One region of the Synechococcus sp. L2F genome, then DNA from elsewhere that is predicted to be linked to it. Evidence: predicted binding sites of a transcription regulator. Region 1 holds the regulator's gene; each other region holds the start of a gene.
What was found. Region 1 encodes NtcA, which controls nitrogen genes in cyanobacteria. Its sites were predicted from a motif close to GTANCNNNNGNTAC; they were not measured.

Region 1 (3,269 bases):
GCGGCCGAGAGGATGCTCACCACCCAGTTGCCACCTTTCTGGATCAGGGCCTCCAGCTTGGCGATGTCTTCGCGGGGCACCAGCAGGATCGGCCGGTTGACCGGTTCCCCCGGCAGCACCCGCTGAAAGGCCGACTGGTTGGCCTGGCGCAGCAGGGCATCGATGGCGGCACGGGCCTGGCCCGGCTGCTTGACGCTCACCTTGGCCGTGGCCAGCGGTTGGCCGCTGCTGATCACCACATCGCCGCGGCGCAGGGCGATCAGCTTGGTTTCCAGATCTTTGAGTTCGGCCTGGCCGGAGGCGATCTGCCCCTTCACGCGGGCCAGCTCCGCTTCAGTGCGGCGGATGTCCTGGTCGCGGGCGCGGATGTCGCTGTTGAGCCGATCGCGCTGGCGCAGCAGCTGCTGCTGCTGGTTCTGCAGCGGCTGCAGCTCACGGCGCAGGCGGCCCGCCTGCTGCTCCACCGCCACCAGCTGGCGGCGCGCCTGCTGGCGGCCCCGTTCGGCCCGGCCCACCGCCTGCTGGGCGTCGCGCTGGGCCGAGAGGCTGCGCTTCAGGGCGGCATCGCTGCGTTGGACGGCGTCGCGGCTGTCCCGCAGCTTCTGCTCGAGGCTGTCGAGCTCGAACAGGCCGGTGCGCAGCCGCTGGCTGACGGCCAGCATCAGGCCGAGCGAGACGGCACTGATCAGGCTGCCGGTGAGCACCGTGATCAGCACCGCGGTGTTGCGCGGGCGGAGGTTGAAGAGGCTGAGCCGGGCCTTGCCGACGCGGCTGCCGAGGCGATCGCCGAGGGTGGCGAGCACCCCCCCGAGGGTCAGCAGGGCCAGGATCAGCAGCCAGCCGGACACGATTCAGGGCGAGGGGGTCCAGTATCGGCCGCGGGCCTTCAGCTGAAGCGTTTGGCCAGGGCCACCGGATCGAACACGGTGATCTTCTTGCGGTCCACCTGCACGAGGCCGGCCTGACGCAGGTCGCCGAGCAGGCGGGTGATGGTGACGCGGGTGGAGCCGATCGCCTCGGCGATCGCCTGGTGCGACAGGCGCAGATCGATGGTGATGCCCTCGGTGCCGGGGACACCGAAATCGCGGCAGAGCACCAGCAGGAAGCTCACCAGCCGCGAGGACATGTCCCGGTGGGTGAGGGTCTCGATCATGGTCTCCGTCTGCAGGATGCGGGAGGAGAGGCCCTGGAGCAGCAGCAGGCCCACGCTGGCGTCCTGCTCGATGGCACGCCGCACGGAGCTGGCGGGGGCGGCCACCAGCTCGACGCGGGTGAAGGCGACGGCGTGATAGAAGCGATCGGAGCGCTGGCCGGTGAGCAGCGAGAGCACGCCGAAGAGGCTGTTCTCGCGAAGCAGGGCCACGGTGATCTCCTCGCCGCTCTCATAAACGCGCGAAAGCCGCACGGCGCCACGGCGCAGCAGGTAGACGCGCTCGGCCGGGTCGCCGGGGAAAAAGATCGTTTTGCCGCGCTCCACCGTTTCGCTGGTGCAGCCGCTCAGCCCACGCATGACGTCCAGCAGGGTGCTGGAGCCACTGGCGGAGGAGGCCAAGCCGCTGTTGACGGGCGCGGGGGTGGTGCTGGTGCGGCTGAATCCGCGCATCGCGCCGACCATGACGGTTGGACAAGTGGTTGGAAGCTACGGATCGACTTCCGTGCTCCATGTAGCCGATCACACTAACTGGACGGTTCCCTGTGGACATCCGTCTGCAGAATCCCAGTGCCGACGGGATTTCCGCAAAGTAGTACAGGGCTACACACTAGGGGTGGTGTGCGATTGGTGTTTCGGGGCCTGGCGCCGCTACATTCGGCTTCGCGATCCACCGGGGTGTTGATGACGGCCAGCCTGCTCAACCCCTCCATGCCCACTGGTGGTGTGCCTTCTGGTGCTGGCCCTGCCGGTGGCCCCCGCTCCCACGGCCCGGGCCGCCCCCATGGCGCGGCCGCGGCTGCGCCCGTGGCCCCTGTGGCACCCGTGGCACCGCGCCCGCTGGCCCTGGTGCCCCCCGCCCAGACCGAAGGCCAGCTGCAGGTGCACACGGCACCGTTTCGCGGCAGTTTCTCCGGCGTGTTCAGCCAGGCGCTGCGCAGCGCGGGGCTGGGCAGCCGGGTGCTGATCAGCCAGTTCCTCAAGGGCGGCGTGGATCAGGGGCTGGAGCGCAGCCTGTGGTTGTGCGGCCGGCTGCAGTGGCTGCGGCCCGCCATGCCCGCCTGCCTGACTGAACCAGCCGACGCGGAGCCCGAAGGGCCCGGAGCGGAGGAGCAAGAAGCGGTGCTGGAGGTGTGGGGCTACACACAGCGCCAGCTGCTGGATGGGGCGGTGGATCTGATGGTGCTCGACGAGCTGGGGCTGGCGATCGCGCTGGGCTACCTGCCGGCGGCGGAGGTGGAGGCCACGTTGGAGCAACGGCCCGCCCATCTCGATGTGATCCTTACGGGGCCATCGATGCCGCCCGCGCTGCTGGCGATGGCCGACCAGGTGACCCAGCTCCGCCGCAACTGCTGACCCCATGCTCAAGTGCGACCGCTGGATCAACGAACAGGCCGCGGCGGGCATGCTCGAGCCGTTCCAGGCCACGCTGGTGCGCCACCTCGATGCCGAGAACCGCACGGCGCCGGTGCTGAGCTACGGCTGCTCCTCCTACGGCTACGACCTGCGGCTTTCACCCAAGGAGTTCCTGATCTTCCGGCACGTGCCGGGCACGGTGATGAACCCGAAGCGGTTCAACCCGGCCAACCTGGAGCCGGCGCCGCTCCATCACGACGACGACGGCGACTACTTCATCCTGCCCGCCCATTCCTACGGACTGGGGGTGGCCCTGGAGCTGCTGCGGGTGCCGGCCAACATCACCGTGATCTGCCTGGGCAAGAGCACCTATGCCCGCCTCGGCATCATCGTGAACACCACCCCCGCTGAAGCCAGCTGGGAAGGCCACCTCACCCTGGAATTCAGCAACTCCTCCGGCGCCGATTGTCGCATCTACGCCAGCGAAGGCATCTGCCAGTTGCTGTTCTTCGAAGGCGAACCCTGCCAGACCACCTACAGCGACCGCGCCGGGAAGTATCAGCACCAGCCGGAGCGGGTGACGTTGGCGAAGGTTTGAAGTTGGTTGGGGGAGCGGGTGTGCTTGGAGACGCGGGGAGGTTGATGGGTTTGCGTTTGTGTTCTGTTTATGGGCTTAGAAGCTGAGAGGGCTGATGCGATTGCAGGGCTTAAAAGTGTTGTTCAAGAAGCCTTCCCATCAGAAGAAGCCAGCAGGCTGTGTATC
Region 2 (3,269 bases), 380 kb from region 1:
GCGTGCCGTCGGCGGTGTGCAAGCCGTAGAAGCGCGGCTCCGGCGGAGCCTCCACCACCGCCAGCGGCGGGGCGGACTCCCGCTGCAGCTCCAGCCCGGCGCCACCGGCCGCCAGGCGGAAGGGGGAGCGCTGGGCGGCGCTGCTGTACACGGGCACCATCACCGTGGTGCCATCCAGGGTGAGGGCTCGGTGGTCGGAGGGGCCGGCCCCGCCGCGGCGGCCCTTGTTGCCGGGCACACCGGGCTCCACCAGGCCCTGCACCTGCAGGTCGGTGACGAGCCGCGCCAGCGCGGCGGCATCCCTGGACTCAGCCATGGGGCACGGCCTCCGGCAAGGAACTGAGCGGTAGCGGTGGGGCGGAGATCCCCGCAGCCGGGGGCGGCACGGCCGTCAGGGGTGACCGCAAGGCTTCCCGCTGGGGCTCCAGCAAGGGCTCCAGCAGTACGGGCAGGGCAGCAGGCGTGGCAGGACCAGCGCCACCACCGGCAGCCGTTGCGTTGCCCCCGTCCCGCTCCTGCACCTGGCGCGCCGGCGTGCGATCGAGACGCAGGCCGAGCAGGTCGGGGCGGCTGTAGTGGCCCACGCTGTCCATCATCCGTTTGCGCTTGGTGATCAGGGCCGGGTCGAGCTCGGCGATCGCCAGCCCTTCCCCCTCCGGCAGCGGACCCGCCAGGTAGCGACCTTCCGGGCTGATCACGGCGGTGTGGCAGCCCCCCTGGCAGGCCTTCTGCAGCGCCGGATCCGGCGTGATCTGATCGAGGTCGGCGGGATCGAGCCAGGCGGTGGAACTCACCACGAAACAGCCCGCCTCCAGCGCGTGGTGCCGCAGGGTGACGGCCGTCTGCTCACTGAAGATCGGGCCCACCAACGAACCGGGGAACTGGGCGCAGTGGATCTCCTCCCCCTGGGCCATCAGGCTGAAGCGGGCCAGCGGGTTGTAGTGCTCCCAGCAGGCCAGGGCACCGATGCGCCCCAGCGCCGTGGGCACCACCGTGAGGCCGGCGCCATCGCCCTGGCCCCACACCATGCGCTCGTGATAGGTGGGGGTGAGCTTGCGCCGCTTCAGCAGCAGCGCGCCATTGGCGTCGATCAGCAGCTGGGCGTTGTAGAGGCTGCCGCCCTCCCGTTCGTTGATGCCCAGCAGCACGTGCATGGCGTGCTCGCGGGCGGCGGCCGCGATGCGGCGGAGCGCCGGACCCGGCACCGTCACCGCCTGCTCATAGAGGCGTAGATGGGAGCGCCCCATCAGCGCCGGCGGCTCCACGAAGGAGAAGTAGGGGTAATAGGGAAGAAAGGTTTCGGGGAACACGATCAGCTGCACCCCCTGGCCGGCCGCCTCCGTGATCGCTGCCAGCACCCGCTCCACAGACCCCTCCAGGCTGTGCAGCACCGGACGGATCTGGGCGGCGGCCACGACGATCGGGCCGTTCATCGTCAGAGCGTCCAGGTGTCGAGGATGAAGGCGCCTTCCTTGCGGTGCATCAGCACGATGTCGAGCACATCGAGCGGATTCACCGGGGTGATGCCCGCCATCAGTGCTCCCTCGCCATGGCCGTAGAGGGCCTGAAGGGCGAAGCGGCAGGCATACACCTTGCCGCCCTGGTCCATGAACTTCTGCAGGCGGGCGTTGAAGTTGAGGTGGCCGTCGAAGGCGGCATCACCGAGCTTGGGGAAACCGCGCTGCACCCCGAGGGTGACGCCGGGGCCGTAAAGCAGGATCGAGGTCTCGAAGCCCTTGTTGATCAGGCGGCTGGCCTGCAGCAGGTTCACCAGGCCGATCGAGCCTTCGAACGCCACGGTGTGAAAGGTGATGAGCGCCTTTTCACCCGGTTCCGCCTTCACATCAGGGAACACCTTCTCCTCGTAATCCACGAGGAAATCGCCAGGTTGATTGGCGGGGCGGGTGACCTCAGGCATGAACCGGCGACCTGCGAAAGAAACAGCGTCACGACCATGCACCAGGCCTGTGTGAACGTGCGTAGCAGCCGGCACCAAACGGCAGAGCCCGTGCTGGCCTGCGATTTGGTCTTGATTGCTACCGGGCCGCCCCTCCCGGCAACCCACGATGGATGGGGTGATGGCCTGGCCGCGCCACTCTCTTCCTCCCCTTCGCCGCCTGCCCGTGGGGTCAGCCTCCACCTCACCCGCCGCTTCTGCTGCTGAAAACGCCCCTGCAGCATCCGCTGCGGCACCAGCGCCGGTGGTGGTGATCGGCGGCGGCCAGGCGGGGCTGTCGGTGGCGAGCTGCCTGCAGCAACGGGGCATCGAGGCGCTCGTGCTGGAGCGCCACCGGGTGGCCCACGCCTGGGAGCAGCAGCGCTGGGATTCCTTCTGCCTGGTCACCCCCAACTGGCAGTGCCGCCTGCCGGGCTTCCCCTACGACGGCGACGACCCCGACGGCTTCATGGGCCGTGAGGCGATCGTCGACTACCTGCGCCGCTTCGCCGAACGCTCGGCCATCACCGTGCAGGAGGGGGTGAGCGTGGAACGGCTGGTGCCCAGCGGCAACGGCTACCGCCTGTTCACCAGCGCCGGGGTGATCGACACCGAGCAGGTGGTGATCGCCACCGGCGCCTACCACCACCCGCGCCGCCACCCGATGGCCGAGCGGCTGCCCGGCAAGGTGCTGCAGCTCGACGCCCGCGACTACCGCCATCCCGATCAGCTGCCGGAGGGTCCGGTGCTGGTGGTGGGCAGCGGCCAGTCGGGCTGCCAGATCGCCGAAGACCTCTTCCTGGCCGGGCGGCGCGTGCACCTCAGCGTGGGTTCGGCGCCCCGTTCGCCGCGCCGTTACCGCGGCCGCGACGTGGTGGAGTGGCTGGAGCGGATGGGGGTCTACGACACCCCGATCGACGCCCACGCCGATCCCCGCGCCGTCCGCCACAAGACGAACCACTACCTGACCGGCCGGGACGGCGGCCGCGAGATCGACCTGCGCCAGCGGGCCAGCGAAGGCATGGTGCTGCACGGCCGGCTGGAGCGGATCACCGCCGCAGGCCTGAGCTTTGCCGACAACCTGGCCACCAACCTGGATGCGGCCGATGCCGTCTACACCCGCATCCGCGCCAGCATCGACGCCTACATCGCCGCCAACGGCCTCGACGCGCCGCTGGAGCCGCCGTACCAGCCCTGCTGGCGCCCTGCCCCGAGCCCCGAGCTCAGCTTGATCGACCTCTACAAGGAGCCGCTGGCCGGCGTGATCTGGTGCACGGGCTACCGCTCCGATTTCAGCTGGGTGGAAGTGCCGGTGTTCGATGGCAGCGGTGAA
Region 3 (3,269 bases), 150 kb from region 1:
GGCAGAGGCGGCGGTGGCCCCTTGCGGGCCATCAACAGGGAAGAATGTCCTGGTCGAAGATGGAGGTGGGAATCGCCAGGGTGCAGCAGGCATTGGGAATGTCCACAATGCCGCTGATCCTGCCCTCCACCGGCGCACAGCTCAGCAGCAGGTAGGCCTGCTCACCGGTGTAGCCGAAGCGCTTGAGATACTCAATGGCGTTCAGGCAGGCGCGTCGGTAGGCGATGTGCACGTCCATGTAGTGCTGCTTGCCTTCGAATTCATCCACGGAGATGCCTTCGAACACCAGATAGTCGGTGAAGTGGGGCTCCACCGGGCTGGTCTTGAACATGGGATTGACCATCCCATACTTTTCGACGCCACCTTTGATGATCTCCACATGCAGATCGAGGTAGCCCGACATTTCAATCGCGCCACAGAAGGAGATTTCCCCATCGCCCTGGGAGAAGTGGATATCGCCCATCGAGAGCTTGGCGCCTTCCACATACACGGGGAAGTAAATGCGGGTGCCCTTGGTGAGGTTCTTGATGTCGCAGTTGCCGCCGTGCTCACGGGGCGGCACGGTGCGGGCCGCTTCGTTGGCCACACGCTCGAAATCGGCGCTGGGCAGCGTGCCGAGGATGGCGCTGTTGGGGTTGGGCAGGGCCGCCAGCACGGGCTCGCTGCCGGAGAGGCCGGCGCCATAGGTGCGCCGATCCGGGGCCGTGTTCACCAGCTCGGTTTCGCGGCGGTTCCATTCCCGCAGCAGCTCGTGGGAGGGCGCACAACCGATCAGGCCGGGGTGGGTGATGCCGGCGAAACGCACACCGGGGATATGGCGCGATGAGGTGTAGATGCCTTCGAAATCCCAGATCGCTTTGGCTGCCTTGGGGAAGTGATCGGTGAGGAAGCCGCCGCCATTCTCTTTGGCAAAAATCCCGGTGAAGCCCCACTCATCTCCCTGCAGCGCACCCACATCAAGGATGTCAACCACAAGAATATCGCCAGGTTGAGCTCCATTCACCCAGATCGGGCCGCTGAGCACGTGCACCACTTCCAGGTTCACATCAGCGATATCCTGGGGGTCGTCATTGTCCTTGATCTGGCCATCCGTCCAGTCCTTGCATTCGATCCGGAAAACCTCACCGGGGTTGACAGAAACGACGGCGGGGATATCGGGATGCCAGCGGTTGTGGCCCGGCATGTCCTGTTGATCCATCGGCTTGGTGAGATCAACCTTGAACAGCGTTTTTGGCATCGCAAACGAGGCGTGGTTTCATCTCCATCGAAATCCACAGGTGGATTCGCGGAAGTGTCATCGGCTACCAGACCCACCCAGTTTGGCTGCGGCAACACAGGCGTGCATGCCACAGCAACACAGCACACAGCGGCGGCAGGATCTGCAGAGCCGATCCGTTATGTCGCTGGCCGCGCCGTGCTGTCGTTGAAGGTGCCGCGGCGGCAGAGATTGTCCTTGAGGCGATCGGTCCAGGCTTGACGCGAGAGCACTCCCGTGCTGTCAACACCACCATCGAAATGATAAAGAATCTGCCAACGCGTAGCGGTGGAAAACTTTCCAGCGTCGGCGAGATCGTTCAGTTCATTGCCATAAATGTTGTCATACGTTGGCCAGTTCGGCTCGTTCTCGAGGCTGCAGACCGCATTGACCTGATACAGCCTGGCGCTGCTGTCGGGCTGCCCCTCCGTCTGCACGCGCACGACGCCTTTGTAGAGGCCGTTGGGCAGACCTGGCACGAAGGCCTTGGCCAGGGTCACATTGGCGGTGCCCGCCCGCACCAGCAGATCGCCGATCTCGGCCTGCTGAGCGGGTGTTTCGAGGGGAGCCGTGCGGCAGGCACTCAGGCTCAAAGCCGCCACCACCATCGCTGCCGCTGCGCTCCAGGCCCGTCCGGACGCCAACCCCATCACCCAGCTCTGCACCGTGAAGCCTCAGAACATAGGCTCGCCGCCCATGGCGGCGGTGGCCGGCGGCGGCGAAGGTCACCCAGCTGCCAGCAGCCGGCGCCAGAACGCTTCCGGCTCCGGCTCCAGCGGCTGCGGGGAACCGTTCACACTCAAGGCCGGACGGCAGCCGAGGCTGTTGATCAGCAGCACGGCACTGCCTGGGCCCAGAGGACAGGGACCTTCGCGGACCAGGCCCAGCGCCAGGGCGCGGCCCCGCATCACCCCCGGCAGGCAGCCGCTGGCCAGGGGCGGTGTGAACCACTGGCCGTCACGCCGCACCAGCAGGTTGGCCGTGGTGGCGCAGCAGAGGCCGCCAGCCGTGCTCTCCAGCAGGGCATCGGCGGCGCCGGCGGCCCGGGCCTCACGCCGCGCCTCGATGGCGGGCCCGTAGGCGAAGGTTTTGCAGCGGCTCAGCAGGCTGGAGGCGTTGCGCCGCTCCCTGCGGCTGACAATCACCGGCACGGGGTCGAACTGCGGCGCCGCGGCCGTGAGCTGCAGCCAGAAGCGGGGCTGCAGTGATGGGGCACCGGGGGCCGGCAGTTCCACACCCCGCGGCCCCGTCGCCCCACCAGCGCCAGCCTCCACCGCCGGCGCGCCGCGGCTCCAGTTCAGGCGCAGCGCGCCGGTGTGGATGCCGCTGCGGGACACCGCCTCCGCCAGCAGGGCGCGCACCCGCTCATCGCCGGGGGGTGGCTCCATGCCCAGCAGGGCGGCGCTCTGCGACCAGCGTTGCAGGTGGGCGCTCAGCAGCAGCGGCTGCCCCGCTTCCACCAGCAGGGTTTCGAACAGGCCGTCGGCCAGTTGCAGCCCCCGATCGGCCAGGGGCAGGGCCAGCTCGGCCGGTGCTCCCCAGAGCCCCGGCGCCCCCGGAGCGCCGCTGGGCTCGATCCAGGCGATCGCCTGCATCAGCACCCTCCAGCTGCGGGGCCTGGCGCGACGGCCGCCAGCAGCGGGCCCAGCTTCCAGAGCAGCTCCTCGGCCTCCGCCGCCGGGTCGGAGTCGGCCACGATGCCGCAGCCGGCATGGGCGCGCAGGCGCCGCCCCCGCAGCATCAGGCTGCGGATCAGGATGTTGCTGTCGAAGCTGCCATCGGCGCCGAAGCGGAACAGGGCGCCGCAGTAGGGGCCTCGGGGCACGGGCTCCCGTTCGCTCAGGCGCTCGCAGGCCCGCACCTTGGGGGCGCCGCTGATCGAGCCACCCGGCCAGGAGGCGCGCAGCAGCTCCACCACACTGCAGTCGGCGCGCAGCTGCCCCTCCACCACCGAGGTGAGGTGGTGCACGTGCGGGTAGCTTTCCAGCCCCACCAACTGGGGCACCTGAATCGA

Region 2: KBZ19_RS07135 (MSMEG_0572/Sll0783 family nitrogen starvation response protein) is a predicted target of NtcA. The motif match lies at 2,027-2,040, and genes of this name have one in related genera.
Region 3: fmdA (formamidase) is a predicted target of NtcA. The motif match lies at 1,292-1,305, and genes of this name have one in related genera.

The regions. Positions count from the first base shown of each region.
Region 1 is NZ_JAGQBP010000002.1:822,879-826,147, forward strand. Features, by position in the region: gene KBZ19_RS08885 (DUF3084 domain-containing protein) at 1-848, opposite strand, end outside; gene ntcA (global nitrogen regulator NtcA) at 887-1,615, opposite strand; gene KBZ19_RS08895 (cob(I)yrinic acid a,c-diamide adenosyltransferase) at 1,835-2,506, shown strand; gene dcd (dCTP deaminase) at 2,511-3,104, shown strand.
Region 2 is NZ_JAGQBP010000002.1:439,388-442,656, forward strand. Features, by position in the region: gene KBZ19_RS07125 (MSMEG_0568 family radical SAM protein) at 1-316, opposite strand, end outside; gene KBZ19_RS07130 (Nit6803 family nitrilase) at 309-1,433, opposite strand; gene KBZ19_RS07135 (MSMEG_0572/Sll0783 family nitrogen starvation response protein) at 1,436-1,918, opposite strand; gene KBZ19_RS07140 (MSMEG_0569 family flavin-dependent oxidoreductase) at 2,202-3,269, shown strand, end outside.
Region 3 is NZ_JAGQBP010000002.1:675,175-678,443, reverse strand. Features, by position in the region: gene fmdA (formamidase) at 32-1,237, opposite strand; gene KBZ19_RS08205 (hypothetical protein) at 1,396-1,899, opposite strand; gene KBZ19_RS08200 (aminotransferase class IV) at 1,981-2,850, opposite strand; gene KBZ19_RS08195 (anthranilate synthase component I family protein) at 2,850-3,269, opposite strand, start outside.